2 linked regions of the Spirosoma aureum genome follow. The protein of the gene in region 1 interacts with the protein of each later gene in a pairwise test. Links are inferred from orthologs where the notes say so. Each region holds a gene or a part of one and is shown in the gene's direction. Other genes may lie near its edges.

Evidence for each region.
Region 2: the proteins of eno (region 1) and rpe interact in binary tests that used the Escherichia coli proteins (3 or more experiments, as listed by UniProt). The link is inferred for Spirosoma aureum from one-to-one orthologs.

What each region holds. Positions count from the first base shown.
Region 1 is NZ_CP050063.1:6,767,422-6,777,662, forward strand. What follows is about bases 4,765-7,734. They hold eno (phosphopyruvate hydratase), read left to right. Parts: upstream 4,765-5,594; coding sequence 5,595-6,875; downstream 6,876-7,734. Other genes in these bases: G8759_RS26895 (N-acyl-D-amino-acid deacylase family protein), read left to right, coding at 4,765-5,423; G8759_RS26905 (septum formation initiator family protein), read left to right, coding at 6,951-7,262; G8759_RS26910 (low molecular weight protein-tyrosine-phosphatase), read left to right, coding at 7,310-7,734. In the rest of the region: G8759_RS26880 (hypothetical protein), read right to left, coding at 1-1,094; G8759_RS26885 (NADH-quinone oxidoreductase subunit C), read right to left, coding at 1,174-1,665; G8759_RS26890 (M1 family metallopeptidase), read right to left, coding at 1,684-3,633; more of G8759_RS26895, read left to right, coding at 3,834-4,764; more of G8759_RS26910, read left to right, coding at 7,735-7,828; gpmI (2,3-bisphosphoglycerate-independent phosphoglycerate mutase), read left to right, coding at 7,887-9,458; odhB (2-oxoglutarate dehydrogenase complex dihydrolipoyllysine-residue succinyltransferase), read right to left, coding at 9,525-10,241. UniProt on the Escherichia coli protein: Catalyzes the reversible conversion of 2-phosphoglycerate (2-PG) into phosphoenolpyruvate (PEP). It is essential for the degradation of carbohydrates via glycolysis.
Region 2 is NZ_CP050063.1:6,513,956-6,524,035, forward strand. Bases 1,982-4,790 are described here. They hold rpe (ribulose-phosphate 3-epimerase), read left to right. Parts: upstream 1,982-2,954; coding sequence 2,955-3,626; downstream 3,627-4,790. Other genes in these bases: ligA (NAD-dependent DNA ligase LigA), read right to left, coding at 1,982-2,651; G8759_RS25955 (alpha-amylase family glycosyl hydrolase), read left to right, coding at 3,680-4,790. Also shown: G8759_RS25940 (DUF3782 domain-containing protein), read right to left, coding at 1-459; more of ligA, read right to left, coding at 567-1,981; more of G8759_RS25955, read left to right, coding at 4,791-5,086; G8759_RS25960 (OmpA family protein), read left to right, coding at 5,201-7,315; G8759_RS25965 (glycosyltransferase family 39 protein), read left to right, coding at 7,346-9,139; G8759_RS25970 (transketolase), read left to right, coding at 9,169-9,987; G8759_RS25975 (NAD-dependent epimerase/dehydratase family protein), read left to right, coding at 10,074-10,080. UniProt on the Escherichia coli protein: Catalyzes the reversible epimerization of D-ribulose 5-phosphate to D-xylulose 5-phosphate.

The sequences.
Region 1 (10,241 bases):
GCGTAGTCGAGTGTCAGACCGGGCAGCGAAGTAGCCAGCCAATAGGCCGCCAGGTAATCTACGGACGAACTATCATACAGCCGAATACTGCGCTGAATCAGCGTCTCGTAATTCACCAGCCGCTGTAATGTGTCAGGATTCCGTTTAACCAGCCCATCGAAAAACTTAAGGTCTGATGCGCGGGCCGAGTTATTCAGGGCATAGTCGTTTAATCGAAGCCTTTCTTCAGCTGTCAGGTTTTTACCGTAACGCTCCAGCAAAATCGACAAAGCCCGTACCGTAAGGCCATTTGAGCGGCCGTTGCTAACCTGGGCCGAAATGCGTTGCGTCACATAACTGGCGAAGCGATTCATGGCCGATGCACGGGCAGCGGTCAATACCTGATCGTGGGCTGGCCGGAGTGAATCGCTCAATGCTTTATCTAATTCTTCATTTTCATAAGTGGCTTTATCGTACATAAATGCGGCCGCATTGTAGCGATCCGTAAAGCCAACCCATCGATTCAGGAGAGGAAATGTTTTCTCTTTGGCCGCAAAGGCCAGAAACGGCATATGATAGGCGCTCGAAATAATTCGGTATGCGTTTTCATCGCCCATTCCATTAACCCTTGCCGACAGTTTTTGGCCATCCGGCTTATTGGCATAGGTGGCTTCAAAGGCCTTATAACGGGCAAATTGCTGATTTACCTGCGCATTAACGCCCCCAAACCGAAACGGCACCGCCACCGTGAATAGCGAATCGGCATCCAGTTCAATACTTAAGGCACCAGCTGAAGCCAGGAAAGCTGTTGAGATACGCCCATACGTAAAATACATTTCTTCCTGCGTGTAGATGAGGGGCATCGACACCCGAAACGTACCATCTACATTCAACGGTGCCGGACGTACCAATTCCCGGCTGGCCTGCAAAATATTATTTCGGCTGACCAGCACCGTCGGGGATTCCCGATACAGGCGTGCCGATAGGTTTCGGATTCGACCCGTTACGATAACCGAGTCTACAGACTGGCGATCCGTTTGGGCATGAGACAGACCTGGGAGCAAATAACAGGCAGTAAACAGCAGGCTAATCAGGAGCCGAAAAGGGTTTTCCATTGCTTCAAGAGGAACAAGATAAAGCAATAACTAACTGAACCCTCAAAATGTCAACTTTCGGCAAAAAAATGCCAGATTCTTACTTCGTCTTTATGCCGTGATACTGATCCTGCTCCTGATAATCGGTGCGCAATGGATACCCAACCCAATCGGTTGGCAACAGAATTCGGCGCAGATCAGGATGGCCTTCAAACTGAATACCGACCAGATCGAATGCTTCCCGCTCATGCCAATCGGCAGTTCGCCAGATGTGCGCAACACTCGGCACAGATGGCAGTTGGTTACCAGCCGTCTTTCGCGGCACAACCACTTTCAGCATCAGATTATGCTCGTAGGGAATTGATGTAAGGTTGTAAATGACCTCCATCGTATCAGCCTCCAAACCGTTGTCGATAGCCGTAACACAGGCCAGGAGATCGAAAAATAGTCGGTCGTCATCGCGCAGAAACTGACAGATTTCGACCAGCTGACTGACTGGAACGGTAAGATAGGGTTGCAGATTTTGCGTATTGGCCTGTAGTTCCAGACCAAACCGGGCAGTTAACGTACTGGTTATTTCGGAGAAGGTCATTATCTAAAAAGCGTAAAATTAGGCCAGCCAGGCCAGCCATTGCATCCAATTTTCAATCCAGAACAAAAACTTAGTGGCAAATTTAGCCGCCGGGGCCGATGATGGTTCAAGCGTGAGGCTGTTGTTGTTCAGGTCGGTATCCATGTAGATTTTCTGCTTCGGATCTACTTTTGCCCACAAAACTCTGGCTTTTTCGGTGAGCGTAAACTGCCGCTGACGCGCTTTACCATCCCAGAACAACATGAGTTCTTTTCCATTGTCAAAATGAACCAGCACATCCACAGGCATTTTTCCATCGCCGTTACGCTGAACCGTTATGATGGCCTGTTGCTGGCCATCGCGCTTCCGGTTTTTGAGCGAGCTCAGTTCATAGTCGACAACATTGTCGCCATATAATGCCTGATCGAAAAACCAGTTCATATCGGCCCCGTATTTGGTACCAAGTCGCTTCGTCACAATTTCGTTCACAATCGCAATGAAGTTATCGGCATCAGGGTGTTTAAATTTCCAGCGAATAAAATACGTCTGCATGATTTCGTCCATCACCGGCAGACCAACCAATCCCTCCAGTGTTTTCAGCCAGGTTGCCGTTTTGGAATAAGTCAGAACGCCGTATTGCCCCTCCGGAAGTTGCCACGTATTACCAAACGACGAGCCAATGGCCGGGTTATCCTGATGCACATAACTCGACCGTGAACTTTCCATATCGCCCATTTTAAAGTCCAGCAAATCGAACTGCGATGACCGGACTCCATACGTTGCGTCCATAATCCGACCCTCGTAGTACTGATTAAACCCTTCATCCAGCCAGGCTTCCTCAAACTCGTTGGACGCTATGAGTTGCATAAAATACTGATGACCAAATTCATGAATCGTTACCTCTTCCGGGAATCGGGCTCCGGCAGGTAGAAACCAGGCCGAGCCGGCCGTAATGAAGGTTGGGTATTCCATGCCAAACGACCCACTGGCGTGCAAGGGTGGATCAACGATCGTTAAATTGGGAAACGGATATTTCCCCAAATGCTTATCAAAGTAGGCCAGCGCTGCTTTCGCTGCCGTCAAATGTCGCTCGGCCTGGTGTCGATGCTCCGGCTGCATAACCAGTTCCAGCTTTACCTCCCCACCAGACGGTCGTTTCCAGGTATCATTCACCACCTGAAAATGAGGAGAGGCCGTCCATGCAAAATCGACTACATCTTCGGCGTGGTAGTGAATCTTTTTGGTGCCATTTGAGAATAATTTTTCGGACTGATAGAGCCCCGTAGCACTAACCCAATATTCTTTCGGGGTTGTAATGTTTACGTCATAAACCCCATAATCGGCGTAGAACTCCGAATGAGCATGGAACTGGTGACAGTTCCATTGGCCTTTTGTGGCATAACGCGTTCCGGCAGGCTCATACACCCCGATTTTAGGAAACCACTGACCAACCAGAAAAAAGTCGCGGCTGAAACCCGTACGGGCAAATATTTTTGGGAGCTTGGCCCGAAACTTTATATCGAGCGTAATCGTCTCGCCCGGCCCAACGGGTTTCGATAAGGGTACACGAATAACCGTGTGATCGTCTTCGTTTTGGTCATCAGGCTGGATGTATTTATAGGCCAGCGGCTCTTCTTTGGTTTTCATCGATAAAACCTCGATGGATCCATACGGATCTTCTTTCGAACTAAGGTCAATTTCGGTTCCCCGCAACTGCCCACCCGATTCGCGCATAAACGTTGACCGATCATTGCGAAAGGCATTCAGGTAGAGGTGAAACTGCAGTTCCCGAATAACATCGCTGGATGCGTTGCGCCACGTTAAGGTTTCCTGCCCATCGAGTTTTTTCGTGATTGGGTCCAGTTTCACGTCAATCTGATAATTAGCCAGACGCGGACTAAGGGGTGTCGAAAAAATGGTCTTTGCTGGCTGAGCAAACCCATTCAGTACAGCACCACATAGAGTTAGATAAGTCAGGAAGTGTTTCATCAGGCAACTGGGAAAGGATTGGCGAACAGGCAAGATCGACGGTTACTGCTACTTATGCGATTTGAACTAGTCAAATATAATGCTTAATCGATCCCATCAATCAATCTGCTCTGGGTAGCCATCCAGACGATTTGGTTCTCCCCCAAAAAACGCGCATATTGATTAGTGAATCAACCTCTTTGAACAAGTTCATCCAAACTATGAAGCACTGTTTTCTCTCGTTAATTCTATCTATTTTGATTTCGTTATTTGCCAATGCACAACCCTACGATCTCGTTATCAAAAACGGTCGTGTCGTCGACGGCACGGGCAATCCGTGGATACATGCCGACGTTGCCGTTCAGAATGGGCGTATTGTGCGGATTGGCACTATACCATCAACCGATGCCAATCGAACAATCGACGCCAGTGGACTAATTGTAGCGCCTGGCTTTATTGATGTTCATACCCATGTAGAAGGTAGTTTAGAAGCGCAGCCCGGCGCTCCAAATTTCGTTTACGATGGCGTTACAACCATGATTACAGGAAATTGTGGAGGTTCCAGTACAAACCTGCGCACGTATTTTGACACCCTGCGGATGCAGGGCATTTCGGTGAATGTGGGGTCATTGATCGGCCACAATACGGTCCGTATGAAAGTGATGAAAATGGCTTTCCGCGAACCAACCGCCCGCGAACAGGCCGACATGGAAGTACTGGTCGAGCAGGCTATGAAAGACGGAGCGGTTGGTCTGTCAACCGGGCTGATCTATACGCCCGGCACCTATGCCCGTACACCCGAGGTTGTCAACCTGGCAAAAATGGCTTCCCGTTATGGCGGTGTTTATGCTTCACACATCCGCAATGAAGGGCAGAATGTAAAGCAAGCCGTGGAAGAAGCGATTCAGATTAGCCGCGAAGCGCACATTCCCGTCGAAATTTCACATTTTAAAGTGGCCAGCAAACCGCTCTGGGGCAATAGTACCGAAACAGTGGCTATGGTTGAAGCCGCCCGACGCGAGGGCTTGGATGTGACAGTAGACCAGTATCCCTACACGGCTTCGAGTACGTCGCTGGAAAGCATCATACCATCGTGGGCACTAGCCGATGGCGATTCAGCCGTATTGGCGCGCTTTCGGGATTCAGCCAGCCGAACCAAAATCCGGAACGAAATGCTGGAGAGCCTCAAAAAAAACCTGCGCAAGAATTACGAATATGCGGTCGTGGCGAATTACAAACCCGATACAACGTTCAATGGCCTCAGTATCAATCAAATTAACCAGAAGTTAGGGCGCAAAAATTCCGCTGAAACCGAAGCCGATCTTGTGATGGATTTGATGGAAAAGGCCAACCTGAAACGGATTCAGATGGTATATCATACAATGTCGGAGACCGACGTTGAAACCATTCTTCGTTATCCGAACACCATGATAGCCTCGGACGCGGGGGTCGCTAAATTAGGATCAGGCATGCCACATCCGCGTGCTTATGGCACAAACGCCCGTGTTTTAGGCCGTTATGTCCGCGAGCGTCATATTATTCCGCTCGAAGAAGCAATTCGACGTATGACGTCACTGCCGGCCCAGCGTTTCCGATTAACCGACCGGGGGTTAATTCGTCCTGGTTATGCGGCCGATATCGTTCTGTTCGATGAAAAAACCGTTTCTGACCGGGCCACTTACGACCAGCCTCATGCCTACACAACTGGTATTTCGTGGGTGCTGGTTAATGGAACCCCTGTTATTGAAAACAATAAACAGACAAATCAGCGACCCGGTCAGCTCCTCATGGGGCCTGGCTATGTAAAATAATAGAGGATGTAGGTAGTTCTGCCAGACTGTATCATACATCCTCTATCATACATAAAAAGTTTTGCCTTGTATTTCGTTACTTTGCTGCCGGTTCGCCAATCGGCCTAACGACTTGGTAGTCATGGCTGAAAAAATTGGCTTTTTCGTTGTTAACCCTTCTTATTTTCTGCGATGAGTACCATTCAAAGCATTCATGCCCGACAAATTCTGGATTCGCGAGGCAACCCGACCGTTGAGGTAGACGTTCGGACAGAAAACGGATATCTGGGTCGTGCGGCCGTTCCATCGGGCGCATCCACTGGCTCCCATGAAGCTGTCGAACTCCGCGACGACGATCCAAAAATATACGTCGGTAAAGGTGTCCTTAAAGCCGTCTCGAACGTAAATGACCTTATCTTCCCCGAACTGGTTGGAATTTCGGTCTACGAGCAAAGCATGATTGATAAAATTATGCTCGAATTAGACGGTACGTCAAACAAGGGCCGTTTGGGTGCCAACGCCATTCTCGGCGTGTCTCTGGCCGTGGCAAAAGCAGCCGCTCAGGAAGCAGGTCTGCCCCTGTACCGGTACGTTGGCGGAGTTAATGCCAACACGTTGCCAGTGCCTATGATGAACATCCTCAATGGCGGCTCCCATGCCGATAACTCCATCGATTTCCAGGAGTTCATGGTTATGCCCGCCAATGCACCAAGCTTCTCGGAAGCCCTGCGCTGGGGTACAGAAATCTTCCACACGCTCAAAAAAGTGCTGAAAGGCATGGGACTGGCGACTAATGTGGGCGACGAAGGCGGATTCGCTCCGAACATCAAGTCGAATGAAGAGGCTATCCAGACGATTCTGCAAGCCATCGAGAAAGCAGGCTATCGCCCAGGCGAAGACGTTTGGATTGCTATGGATGCGGCTTCTTCCGAATTCTACAATGCAGCTGAAGGCGTCTATCATTTCAAAAAATCGACCGGCGACAAGCTGACTTCGTCCGAAATGGCGGGTTACTGGAAAGAATGGGTTAGCAAATACCCAATTCTGTCGATCGAAGATGGCATGGCCGAAGACGACTGGTCAGGCTGGAAAGCACATACCGATGCGCTGAAAGGCACTCCAACTCAACTTGTTGGCGATGACCTGTTCGTGACGAACGTAACACGCCTGCAGGAAGGTATCGATAAGGGTATAGCCAACGCCATTCTGGTGAAAGTAAACCAAATCGGTTCACTGACCGAAACAATCGATACGGTAAATCTGGCGAAACGCAATGCGTACAAAAACATCATGTCGCACCGTTCCGGCGAAACCGAAGACGCAACGATTGCGGACCTCGCCGTGGCGCTGAATACGGGCCAGATTAAAACGGGCTCAGCTTCACGTTCTGACCGGATGGCCAAGTACAATCAACTGCTTCGTATTGAAGAGGAATTGGGCGAAACTGCGTACTTCCCAGGACTTAAATTTTAGCAGGGAGCAAGGGGCACGGAGCCGGGAGGTTACTGACAACCCGGCTCTGCGCCCCGCACCCCTTGCTCCTACCCTATGCTAAACCGTCTCCTCCATTATCTGCGCAATTTTTATGTTGCTTCTGGCTTAAGCCTGCTGGCATGGATGACGTTTTTTGATGCGAATGACCTTCCGATGCAAATCCGGAACTGGTGGAAATTGCGCGAACTGGAAGGAGAAGCGACCTTCTACCAGACCCAAATCCAGAAAGTCCAAACCGAACGTCGCGAAGTGCTGGGCAATGACCGGCTTCGGGAAAAGTATGCACGGGAAAAATACCTGATGAAAAAGCCTACCGAAGATATTTTCGTCATCGTTGACGAGAAAAATGAACCGATTGAAAAATAATGCTGAAAGCGACATGATGTTTCTGTAGCGTTCAGCATTCATCCTTTATGATAAACGTTCTCTTCGTTTGTTATGGTAACATTTGCCGGTCGCCAGTGGCAGAGGGCGTATTCCGGACGTTAGTCGAAGAACAGGAATTAAGCAAACTTATTCAATGTGATTCGGCTGGCACGGCGTCTTTTCACATTGGTCAGCTATCTGATCGTCGAACACGGGAAAACGCCCTCGAACATGGTCTGACACTCACCCACCGCGCCCGGCGCATCACTGGCGACGATCTGGCCCTGTTCAATTATTTCGTGGCGATGGATGAGACTAATCTGGAAGCCATTGAAAAGCTAAACTACCGTAGTACAGGACTGTATTCCAACGACACTATTTTTCTGCTACGTGAATTTGACCCCGACGTCAACGACGAACCGAATGTTCCAGACCCCTACTACGAAGGACCCGAAGTTTTCGAAGAAGTCTATCAAATCACGTTACGCTGCTGCCGCCAACTGCTTACGTACTTAATTCAACAGCATAATCTTAGTGAACGAAAGGGTGAATTAGCGAATGAGTGAACGATAAAGCGTCCACTTTTTACTAGTTCACCCTTTCGCTCAATCACTCATTGAACTTATGAACAAAAAAGTCATTCTCATCATCCTCGACGGTTGGGGTATCCCGCTCAAACCCGACGTATCGGCCATTGAATCGGCCAGTACGCCTTTCATGAACTCGCTGTATCCGAAGTACCCTAACAGTACACTGGAAGCATCAGGACTGGCGGTTGGTTTGCCAGCCGGGCAGATGGGCAATTCGGAAGTAGGTCACATGAATCTGGGCGCTGGCCGAATCGTTTATCAGGATCTCGTTAAGGTTAATAAAGCCGTTGATGAGCATACCCTTGATCATGAGCCTGTACTGGTTGATGCACTGACCTATGCCAAAACACAGGGCAAGAAAGTCCATTTTATCGGATTGGTCTCAGACGGTGGTGTTCATGCACACATCGACCATGTAAAAGGTCTTCTTTCCATCGCTCAAGCCCATGGCTTGACGGATGTATTCGTCCATGCTTTTACGGATGGGCGCGATACAGATCCTAAAGGTGGAGTTGGCTATCTGACCGATTTGCAGGCGCATATGGCGATCTCAACGGGAAAAATCGCGAGCGTAATTGGCCGCTATTATGCCATGGATCGCGATAATCGCTGGGAACGCGTTAAAGTTGCCTATGATGCTATGGTTCATGGAACGGGACTTCTCACCAACGAAGCCATCAGTGCGTTACAGGCTTCCTACGACGCTGGCGTTACAGACGAATTCGTGAAACCGATCATTGTCGCTAAAGCCGATGGATCTCCGGTGGCCCTTATTGAAGAGGGCGACGTGGTATTGTGCTTCAACTTCCGCACCGACCGTGGCCGCGAAATCACTCAAGCCCTTACCCAAAAAGACTTCCCCGAACAGGGCATGAAGAAATTGGCACTGGATTATATCACCATGACCAATTACGACAGCGAATTTGTGGGCGTAAAAGTTATTTTTGATAAAGACAATCTGGAAAAAACACTGGGTGAAGTGATCGCCGAGGCAGGCCGAAAACAGATTCGAATTGCCGAGACGGAAAAATATCCGCACGTAACGTTCTTCTTTTCGGGTGGTCGCGAGGAGCCTTTTGCTGGCGAAAAGCGTCTACTCTGTCCATCCCCTAAAGAGATGGTTATCTACGACGAACAAGGCGTACCGACCACAATACCGGTAAAAACCTACGATCAGAAGCCCGAAATGGCTGCTTTCGACATCCGCGATGCCATCATTCCGGAGTTGATGAGCGAGGAGCCCGACTTTATTTGTCTCAACTTTGCCAATACGGATATGGTTGGTCATACGGGCGTTTTTGAGGCTGTAGTCAAGGCTGCTGAAACGGCCGATGCCTGCGCCAAAGCTGTTACAGAAGCTGCGCTGGAACATGGCTATGCAACGATCATCATCGCCGACCACGGTAATGCGGAGTACATGCGTAACGACGACGGTACGCCTAACACAGCGCATACGACCAATCTGGTGCCCTGCATCCTGGTTGATAAAGACTATCATCTAGCACTAAACAATGGCAAACTCGCTGATATCGCCCCAACCATCCTGCAACTCATGGGTATTCCCCAACCGCCAGAAATGACGGGAGTGAGTTTGATCAAGGAGTAATCTTCAATTCGCAAAAAGCCCTGCCAGGAATCCTGGCAGGGCTTTTTTATACTTTTTTCGTTTCTACTACATCTCCAGCAGAAGACGGGCGGGATCTTCCAGAATCTGCTTCACACGGACAAGGAAGCTAACCGATTCTTTCCCATCAATGATGCGGTGATCGTACGATAAAGCGACATACATGATTGGCCGAATCACGATTTCACCATTCACGACAACTGGCCGCTCAACGATATTATGCATACCCAGAATAGCTGACTGGGGTGCGTTAATAATTGGCGTCGAAAGCATTGAACCAAATGTGCCGCCGTTGGTGATAGTGAACGTACCGCCGGTCATCTGCTCAATGGTCAGCTTATTGTCACGGGCCAGCCCGGCGAGCCTGCCGATCTCTTTTTCGATTTGCGCAAAGCTTAACTTTTCAGCATTCCGGATAACGGGTACAACAAGCCCGCGCTCCGTCGAAACAGCGATAGAAACATCACAGAAATCGTTATAAATGATGCTATCTCCGTCGATCTGAGCATTTACGGCCGGGAATTCCTTCAGAGCGGCACAAATAGCCTTCGTAAAGAAGGACATGAAGCCAAGCCCTACGCCATGTTTCTCTTTGAATTTGTCTTTGTATTTGTTCCGCAGATCCATGATCGGCTTCATATCCACCTCATTGAAGGTAGTCAGCATAGCCGTTTCATTCTTAACAGCAACCAATCGGCGGGCAATTGTCCGGCGCAGGGAGGTCATTTTCTCCCGGCGCTGACCACGTTCGCCAGCGACAACCGG
Region 2 (10,080 bases), 260 kb from region 1 along the record:
AAGTCCTGCATCCATGGCTTTATCTTTTACCTCTTTAGCCCCCTGCACGCAGGCTAAAATACCATATAATTTTTTACGGGCATATTCGGGGTGAAACCGCCGAAAACGATCCAGGTTTTTAAGCAACTGCTCAATATCACGTTCTTTCAGATGGCTTTTGACCTCCACTAAAACAACGGTATTGACATCTCCATTAGCGATACCTAACACATCAACCTCCAGCGAATCAGACCCATATTCCGTTTTATAATTGGTGGTAATGGTTGTTATTCCGAACTGTTTTCGAAGCACTTTTTCCATTGATGGAAACGCCATACCTTCCGTAAACGAACCAAACTTGTTCCCTAAATCGCCAATCATTTTGGCATTATGCCTCGTTATTCGATCTGTTTCTTTCTGATTTTCTGCCACTTCGCGTAGAATCTGGCGAATATCCTCAAAATTAGTTGTTGTTTCCATAGCTTATAGTTCGGTGGGTTTATTAGTTTCAGGGCTTTCAGTTTGAGGTTCGATTCCTTGTAAAAGACCTGCATCTACAAAAGTAATAAATTCATTATCAATGGCATTTATACTGTCAGCATCGCCAGAAACTCATCTTCACTAATCATGGGTACGTTGAGTTTTTGCGCCTTCTCCACTTTCGACGGCCCGGCATTCTCGCCAACGATGAGATAATTGAGCTTTTTGGAAATACCACTAAGCACTTTCCCACCATTGGCTGCAATTCGGGATTCAAGGTCTTCCCGGCTGAAGTTAGCAAATGTGCCAGTATACAGAAATGTCTTCCCTTCCAGCGTGTCGCCTTCACGCTCGACCTCTTTTTTCTCACCAGCCAATTGCAAACCTGCCGCCCGTAATCGATTGACAAAGCCCTGATTCCCGACGTTGGCAAACCACTCGACAACGCTCTCGGCAATGCGTGGACCCATATCCGGAACGGCCAGCAGGGCTTCCTGGCTCGCGTTCATAATGGCATCCATCGAGCCGAAATAATCGGCTAGCCTCTCTGCTGTTGTATTCCCCACATAGCGAATTCCCAAGGCAAACAGCACATTCCTGAATGGCTGCGCTTTTGAGCGTTCAATAGCTGTCAGAATATTCTCAACGGTCTTTTCCCGGAAACTAACGACCCGGCGCTTACCGGTTTCCTCATCTTCGAACACTTTTTCAATACCCAGTAAATCAGCAGAGGTCAGTGCGTATAGGTCAGCGGGTGTTTGTACCAGTCCACGATCGATAAGTAATTCGATTTTCCCTTCGCCGAGACTTTCAATATTCATGGCCCGACGCTGGATAAAGTGCTCAAATCGAGCCTGACGCTGCGGAGGACACCCCTGTTCATTGGGGCAATAAAAATTGGCTTCACCCTCTTTCCGAACCAACGGTGTGTTGCAGGCCGGACAGGTAGTCGGGTAAACAATAGGGTGGCTTTGATCGGTACGCCGATTTAGGTCAACACCCGTAATTTTTGGAATGATTTCGCCCCCCTTTTCTACAAAAACGGTATCGTTCAACATGACGCCTAACCGCTCGATTTCGTTGGCGTTATGCAGGGATGCCCGTTTCACAATGGTTCCGGCCAGCAATACAGGGGTTAACAGCGCAACGGGCGTAACGGCTCCCGTTCGACCCACCTGATACCGGATACCATTTAGTACGGTACTGGCCGCTAAAGCTTTGTATTTAAAGGCAATAGCCCAGCGTGGACTTTTGGCCGTAAAGCCCAGTTCCTGCTGCTGATCATATCGGTTTACTTTGATAACGATCCCATCAGTACCCAATGGCAGGTCGAACCGTTTGGTTTCCCATTCATTGATATAGAGCATAACCTCTTTAATATCGGCACACTTTCTCCAGGTCTGGGAAACATTGAATCCCCAATTTTTCATGGCAATCAGGCTTTCCTCATGCGTTCTGAATACGTCCGAGTCCGATAGAAAAGAATACAGGTAACAGTCCAGTCGCCGTTTGGCCACAGCTGCTGAATCCTGCTGTTTAAACGTACCTGAGGCTGCATTTCGGGGGTTGGCCAGCAACGGTTCCCCAATGTCTTCGCGCTCTTTATTGATCCGCTCAAACTCAGCCAGTGGCAAAAAACCTTCTCCCCGAACTTCAAATAAAGCCGGAGGTACTGGATGGTCAGCATCCACCCTCCCCTGCCCTTCACCCCCTCCTCGTGGCACGCGCAGGGGTACGGTTCGGATGGTGCGAATGTTATTGGTAATATCATCACCCCGAACTCCATCGCCCCGCGTTGCGCCCTGCACTAAAACTCCATTCTCATAGGTCATACTTAGGGCCACACCGTCAAATTTCAGTTCGCAGACATAGTCGTACTCTCGCCCATTCAGGCCTTTCCGAATGCGATTATCGAATTCAACAAGATCTTCTTCCGAATAGGTGTTCCCCAGCGAAAGCATTGGAAACCGATGATAAACCGTCGAAAACTCCTTGCTTATGGTTCCACCAACGCGGGCGGTTGGCGAATCTGGCCGACGGTATTCGGGGTACTGGGTCTCCAGAGCAGCTAATTCGGCCAGCAATTGATCGAACGTAAAATCGTCTACTGCAGAAACGCTATTCTGGTAGTATTGATGGTTATAATAGTTCAGACGGTCAGTTAATTCAGCAATATGCTCCTGGGGTGTCATACGATACGTTATAATTGACGATTAATCCAATTTGGCAAAGAAGGTAATTTGGCAATAGATGTAACTGGGTTATCCGGATAATTTGTTCTTTGCGACTGAGCAGGCTCAATTAGCCAAATTCTCTACGGATACAACTACTCAACTGCTAAATTATCCTAATAAACGAACACCCAATATTGGGTTTGTTTCCTTGTTCAAGCAAAAAAACTTAGTTTTACAGGATAAAAAAGTAAGCCGTTTACGAAAACCGTTGAATAAGCCTTTCTTTTCAAACGATTGGTTTTCTATTGTTCCCGGACAACTATGAATAAGCCTTTCATTGCACCTTCGCTACTAGCCGCCGACTTTGCTAATTTGCAAAGGGACCTCGAACTAATAAATCGCAGCGAAGCCGATTATTTACATTTCGATGTAATGGACGGTGTGTTTGTTCCGAATATCTCGTTTGGCTTTCCGATTCTGGAGGCTGTTCGCAGGCACTGCCAGAAGCCACTGGATGTACACCTAATGATTACTCAACCCGATCGTTACATTGATGCTTTTGCGGAAGGGGGTGCATCGGTGATTCATGTCCATTACGAAGCCTGTACCCACCTTCACCGGACACTTACACATATCCGGCAGATGGGGTGTCGGGCGGGAGTAGCCCTCAATCCACACACACCCGTTGCTGGCCTTGAAGATGTGTTGGAACAAATCGATGTTGTGCTGATCATGTCTGTCAACCCAGGTTTCGGGGGGCAGTCGTTCATCCCCAATACCATCCGAAAAGTAGCAAAACTAAAGCAATTACTTGCTGCAAACCGCTCCTCTGCACTAATTGAAATTGACGGTGGTGTGAGCCAGAAAAATGCGCCGGCTTTACTGGAAGCAGGTGCTGATATACTTGTGGCTGGCAGTTCGGTTTTTGGAGCCCCTGACCCATTAGAGGCCATCAGGACATTAAAAGATGGACATCAACCCATCATAGCCTGATCAACCCAGGCTACCCGTAACACTTAACCGACACGTACCGCACGATTGTACTTATGAAGAAATTATACATGGCCATCTCACTCAGCACCCTGTTGCTGACAATGGCCTGCCGCGAAACTAAAAAATCGCAAACTGAAGCTTCCAATCCCACTGATTCCACAACTGTAGTCGCTCCACCTGCCCCCGACTGGGCCAGAAACGCTACTATTTACGAAGTCAATCCCCGCCAGTTTTCTGCCGCCGGCACATTCAAAGCCATTGAATTACAACTTCCCCGCTTAAAAGAATTAGGTGTCGATATCGTCTGGATGATGCCGATATACCCAATTAGCCAGAAAAACAAAAAAGGCACCCTTGGCAGTCCCTATGCCGTTGCTGATTACAAAGCCGTGAATTCAGAATACGGCTCACTGGCCGATTTTAAATCATTGGTAAAACGTGCTCATGCACTTGGTCTGCGGGTGATCTTAGACTGGGTGCCTAACCATACGGGCTGGGATCATGTCTGGGTGAAAGAACATCCAGACTGGTACACGCTCATAAAGGGAAAAATGACAACACCCGTTGACCCAAAAACCGGAAAAGCAACCGACTGGACCGACGTTGTTGACCTGAATTACGATAATCCGGATATGCGTAAAGGCATGATCGATGCGATGCAGTACTGGATCAAGGAATGTGATATCGATGGATACCGCTGCGATGTGGCCGGTTTTGTACCCGATGATTTCTGGGCTCAGCTTCGCCCGGAACTGGATAAAATCAAGACTGTATTCATGCTGGCTGAATGGGAAGACGATCCGGAACAGTTTAAAAACTGCTTCAACATGAATTACGGCTGGGCTATGTTCGCGATGATGAAAAATATTGCCCAGGGAAAACTTCCGGCTAGCAGTCTTGATACTCTGCGAGCCAGTAACCAAAAGAGATTCCCTGCCTGGTATTATCAGATGCTATTTACGCAGAATCACGACGAAAATACAAATAATGGTACACTGGCAGAATCATTTGGCCCATCGGCGGATGCCTTTATCGTGCTGAGCAGCACTCTGGAGGGAATGCCTTTGGTTTATAATGGAATGGAATCCAATCTAAATAAACGGCTGGCTTTCTTCGAAAAAGACCCCATTTCGTGGGGTACTTATGCCAAGAGTGATTTCTTTAAAACGTTGCTGACCCTTAAACACCGGAACAGAGCTCTCTGGAACGGCACGTCTGGAGGAATGGCCGAGAAAATTGTGACCGATCATGATGAGACCATTTACGCCTTTTCTCGTCAACATGAGAACGACCGGGTAACTGTTTTGATAAATCTGAGCGGCAAACCGCAAACATTCCGCCTGTCAGGACAAGGGTACGAAGGCGTCTATACCGAGGTATTCAGCCGCCAGCCAATGGAGTTGAAACAGGATATGTCCCTTACGCTCAAACCCTGGGATTATAAGGTTTTAACCAATTAAGTTTTCGTAACTTACCACACACAATCTAAATTAGTAATTTCGAGTTAAAGGGTTGATGTTCGTCAGAAATAGACCCTCCGTACGAACGATGTTCTGCTTACCTTTTCATAGTTTATGCGAGTTTGGAGCATCTTATCAGGCTTATTGATAATGATGGCCGGTGCGGTCAGCCCAGCGCAACCGGCCGGGCCTCGTTCGACCGAGCCACAACGACGTACCAACGACCAGCCCGGACCTCAGGGCCAGAACGCAACTCAGGTTCTGTGGGCTAGCCGTGTTGTTGGCTTTTCGTCCGAAAAGAAAGGAGAGACGAGTGGCGAACAATACCGAGCGTCGCAGGCTTTGGGGAAACCCAATAAACTACCCCAACTTGGTGAAAGCCCCTCGGCATGGGCACCTAAGGGTGCCGATGGCACTGCCGATGAGTGGATTCAGGTTGCCTTTGAGAAGCCAAGTACGATCCGGCAAATCGTTATTGGCGAAAATGTGAATCCTGGCGCAGTTGTGCAGGTGCTGATCATTGACAGCCAAAAGAAAGAACATCAGGTTTATAAAAATAACAATCCAGCTCCCCGCCAAGATCCATTACTACGGATTATGCTGAAAGATTCGGCGGTTGTGGGCGATCAGATAAAGGTAGTACTCAATGGTTCTACCGTGCCGGGCATAAACCAGATTGATGCCATCGGTATCTCAGAAGATACGAAACCAATTGCGGTTGGCATAAATGTATCGAAAGATATACCCAAGGAAATAGTAAAGGAAAATCTGGGAAAAACGGTCAATTCGCCAGGGCAGGAAGTTGCTCCCGTCATTGCACCCGATGGCCGGACACTTTATTTTACCCGAAATTTCAATAAAGCCAATATGGGCGGGTCCGACCGGCAAGACGTGTGGTTCTCCACGCTGGAATCAGGCGCTTCGGGAAATCCACCTGGTTGGAGTGAAGCGGTAAATATTGGTGCTCCCATCAATAATACCGGCGATAATGCCATCAGCGGCCTCTCGCCCGACGGTCGTACGGCCTATCTCATCAATGTATACCGTCCTGATGGAGGGTTGTCGTTCGGTATCTCCAGATCGACAAAAACCCGGCAAGGATGGTCGCAGCCCGTCGAATGTAAAATTGCCAACAACTATAATCTGCACGAAAAAAATCAGCTGGAGTTCTGCGTCTCTCCCGACGGCAAGGCGATCATTCTGGCCGTGCAGCGCAAAGATACCCGTGGAAACCGCGACTTGTACGTTGCGCTGCAACAGGCTGACAAAAACTGGTCGGAACCGGTCTCACTGGGTCCCGTTGTGAACACAGCCGATTTCGAAAGTTCGCCTTTTCTGGCGGTCGATGGGCGTACACTCTATTTTACGTCCGCCGGTCATCCGGGCTATGGCAATGGTGATATTTTTGTAACACGCCGACTCGATGATACGTGGAGCAATTGGAGTGAGCCCGAAAATCTGGGGTCAGGGATCAACACGCCAGAATGGGACGGTTATTTTACCATTCCTGCTTCCGGCGATTTTGCCTATCTGAGTTCAAGGGCGGGTTCTTTGGGCGAAGATGATATTTTTCGGCTTAAACTGTATCCTGCCATCAAGCCCGATCCGGTTGCCATCATATCGGGTCAGGTGCTTGACTCAAAGAGCCGAAAACCAGTAGCTTCGGAAGTAATTTCTGGTCTGGCCGACGAAAACAAAGAAACGGCAAAAGCCGATTATGACCCCGAAACGGGCGAATACAAACTGATTCTGCCCACGCAGAAAATCTATACGATTAAAGCCATCAAAGAAGGTTATTTTCCAACTACTGAAACCCTTGATCTCAGTAAAGACAAGCGATTCCGTGATATCAAACGGAATCTGATACTGGTTAAGATTGAGGCTGGCCAGAAAATAACCATGCGCGAGGTGCTGTTTGAACAGAGTCAGTTCAACTTATTACCGGGCGCTAACAGTGAGCTGGACCGGATGGCCGCTATGCTGACCACCTACCCAGCGATGGAAATTCTGATCGAAGGGCATACTGACAATCAGGGGGATTGGGAACCAAATATGAAGCTTTCTGCCGACCGGGTCCGGGTTGTTAAAGAATACCTGATAGGCAAAGGAATTGCGGAGGCCCGCATCCAGACGAAGGCCTGGGGACCCAGCAAACCAATAGCCAGCAACGAAACCGAAGAGAAGCGCAAACAGAACCGGCGAGTAGAATTCACGATTCTCAAGCTGTGAGAACTGGGATTTTGCGCTAGTTTTGCCGCAATGTTCACCCCATCATCGCGTACAACGCTAGTTTTACTGAGTGCCCTGCTTATACTGGCATTGGCACTTCGTTTATACCGTGTCGGTACATACGGTATTTATTTCGACGAAAAATCGACGCTGCTCATTAGCCAGGGCGTTTGCCTTGAAGGCTTCAATCAGAAGGATGTTTTCAGCAAAACGTATTTCACTCCGGCCGAATTCTGGAAACCGAAGACTTTCAATGACTTCATCGAAGCCAACATCCGGGGCGATATTGGCAATAGCCCTGCCTATTATGGTGTGCTCTGGCTCTGGATGGAAGTGTTTGGGTTGAGTGATACTTCCCTGAGAATGCCTTCCGTCATCTTCAGCACCCTGATCGTCTGGCTTCTCTTTGTGTTTGTCCGACGGCACTTCCGGTCGGACTCACTGGCGCTTATTAGTGCCGGCATTGCAGCCATTGAGCCGTTTTTTGTTGCCTACAGCCACATTGCCCGTAACTATTCCATGACGTTTTTCCTGACGTTACTGGGTACTCACCTGTTCCTGCTGATCATGGAGCGGGTACGTTCGAGCCCCCCAGCTGGCAGCAAAACGCCATCGTTATCCGTCCTCTATCTTGCTTACGGACTGGTATTCGTAACATCGGTTCTATCCCATTATTTAACCGTGACGGTCTTTCTCTGCCACGGCCTATACGCACTTTTATATCTGCGCAATTCACGAGCCTGGATAACATTGGGGCTAACCAGCGCGATTGGATTAGGCCTGGTTTCACTTTGGTTTATTTACGGTGGCGGAAAATACACATTCTTCACCCTGAACTATCAGGCCAGTTTCTACAAGAACATTGCCCTCACGAATCCGTATAAATCTGGCTTCGGGATTATTCTGCCCGCTACGATTCCTAACATTGCCGTTCGGGCTGTACCTATTTTTTCCGATCTGTTTATCATTACCAATGGCATGGTTGCCGTTCTGGTCAGTATTCGAAATTCGATACTGGCGCTAGGGTTAGGAGCGGTTTCAACGGTTATTATTCACCGGTACATAACGGTATCGAAGCCGCCGGTCTGGGTATATGCTGTGGTTCCGTTCCTGTTTCTGGTGGGCCTTCCATTCTATTCCGTCGAACCGCTTCGCCTGCTCGTACTGTCAGCTGTTGTGCCGTTCGTATACTTAATTGGCCGGTATGTTGTAGATCGTACGAATGCCGACCAGAAACGGCTGGTTGTGATTTTACTGCTGCTGGCTTTTGTGCCTACCTTATTTCTGTTGTTTATGGCCTGGCGATCAGGGCATACGTTCGGTATTACGCAGCGTTACTCTGGATTTTCGTTCCCTTACGTTTGTATTCTGATAGCGATGGGCCTGCGCCAGCTAGTCACGCTCCGTTGGTGGTTTAGCCTGCCGATTGCCATTGCGTTGCTCATCCAGACAGGCAATATCGTTCAGCTTCTGGTCGATATTTACGCCGACGAAGCGCCTAAATACACGTATTTTGACAAAGCCCGTATTCCTAATCCTTATTGGTCATCGGCTCAAAAACTAAAAGAGTTGTATACACCAGGCGATACGATTCTGTATCCGAATAAAAAAAGGCAGATTTTTTCCGAGAAAATGGATCGAACGTACTCGCCCGTAGCCTTGTTAGATGCCCAGTTGGTAAACGTTTATTTACCTAAGGATGCCTCCTATATCCAACGCATCGATCCGAACGATCGTGACCGTATAGTATTAGTTAAGGGGCGTTCTGGCGAAAAAATTACTATTTTTGACTTCAAAGGTTCTACCTATCGCTACGGCGAGTAGGCAAATACCTGAATCAACCGACTACGACATTGACAACAGAAGCCACCGACTTTCAAACGCTTCAGGGCCAGCTTCGGCTAAAAATTCTGAGTCTTTACAACCAGGCTCACGCAGGTCATATTGGCTGTTCATTGAGCTGTGTAGACCTGATGATTGCCGCATTAATCATGCGTAAACGCCAACAGGACTCGTTTCTGCTTTCGAAAGGCCATGCCGCAGCCTCGCTTTATGCCTGTCTGAACCACCTCGGCGAGATTTCCGACGAGGTTCTGGCAACTTATTACAAAAACGGGACAACGCTCCCTGCTCACCCGGCTCCTAATAAACACGATGGAATTCCGTTCGCAACAGGCTCGCTTGGTCACGGTTTGCCCATTGGGTCGGGCATTGCTCAGGCAAGTAAGTTACTCGGTGAAGATTCGCGGGTGTATGTGCTGATGTCTGATGGTGAAACCAACGAAGGCACAACCTGGGAAGCCGCCCATTTCGCCGTTCAGCGTGGCCTGGATAATCTGGTGGTGCTGATTGACAAAAACGGTTTGCAGGGATTCGACCAAACGGCCAATGTGCTGGGTGATACCGCCGATATCCGTACCTGGGCTGCCATGGGATTTGACACGGTTGAAGTAGATGGTCATGATGTGCAGGCAATCCTGACAACCATCGATCAACTGACCGCTGTTTCAAATGGTAAACCCAAAGTTGTGATTGCCAAAACAGTAAAAGGCAAAGGCGTATCTTACATGGAAAACCGGCTCGAATGGCATTATCTACCCATGACACCTGCTCAGTATGAACAGGCTCATGCAGAAGTTACTGAGCGGTATTTGTCCGTTCAGGTAGCCTGAAGTAGTGGCCGGTTCCGTTGCCGTTGGCTATAAAACTGCGTTTCAATACAACACATCCACCCTTTTGCCGTAATATTGCGGCCTGAATGAATC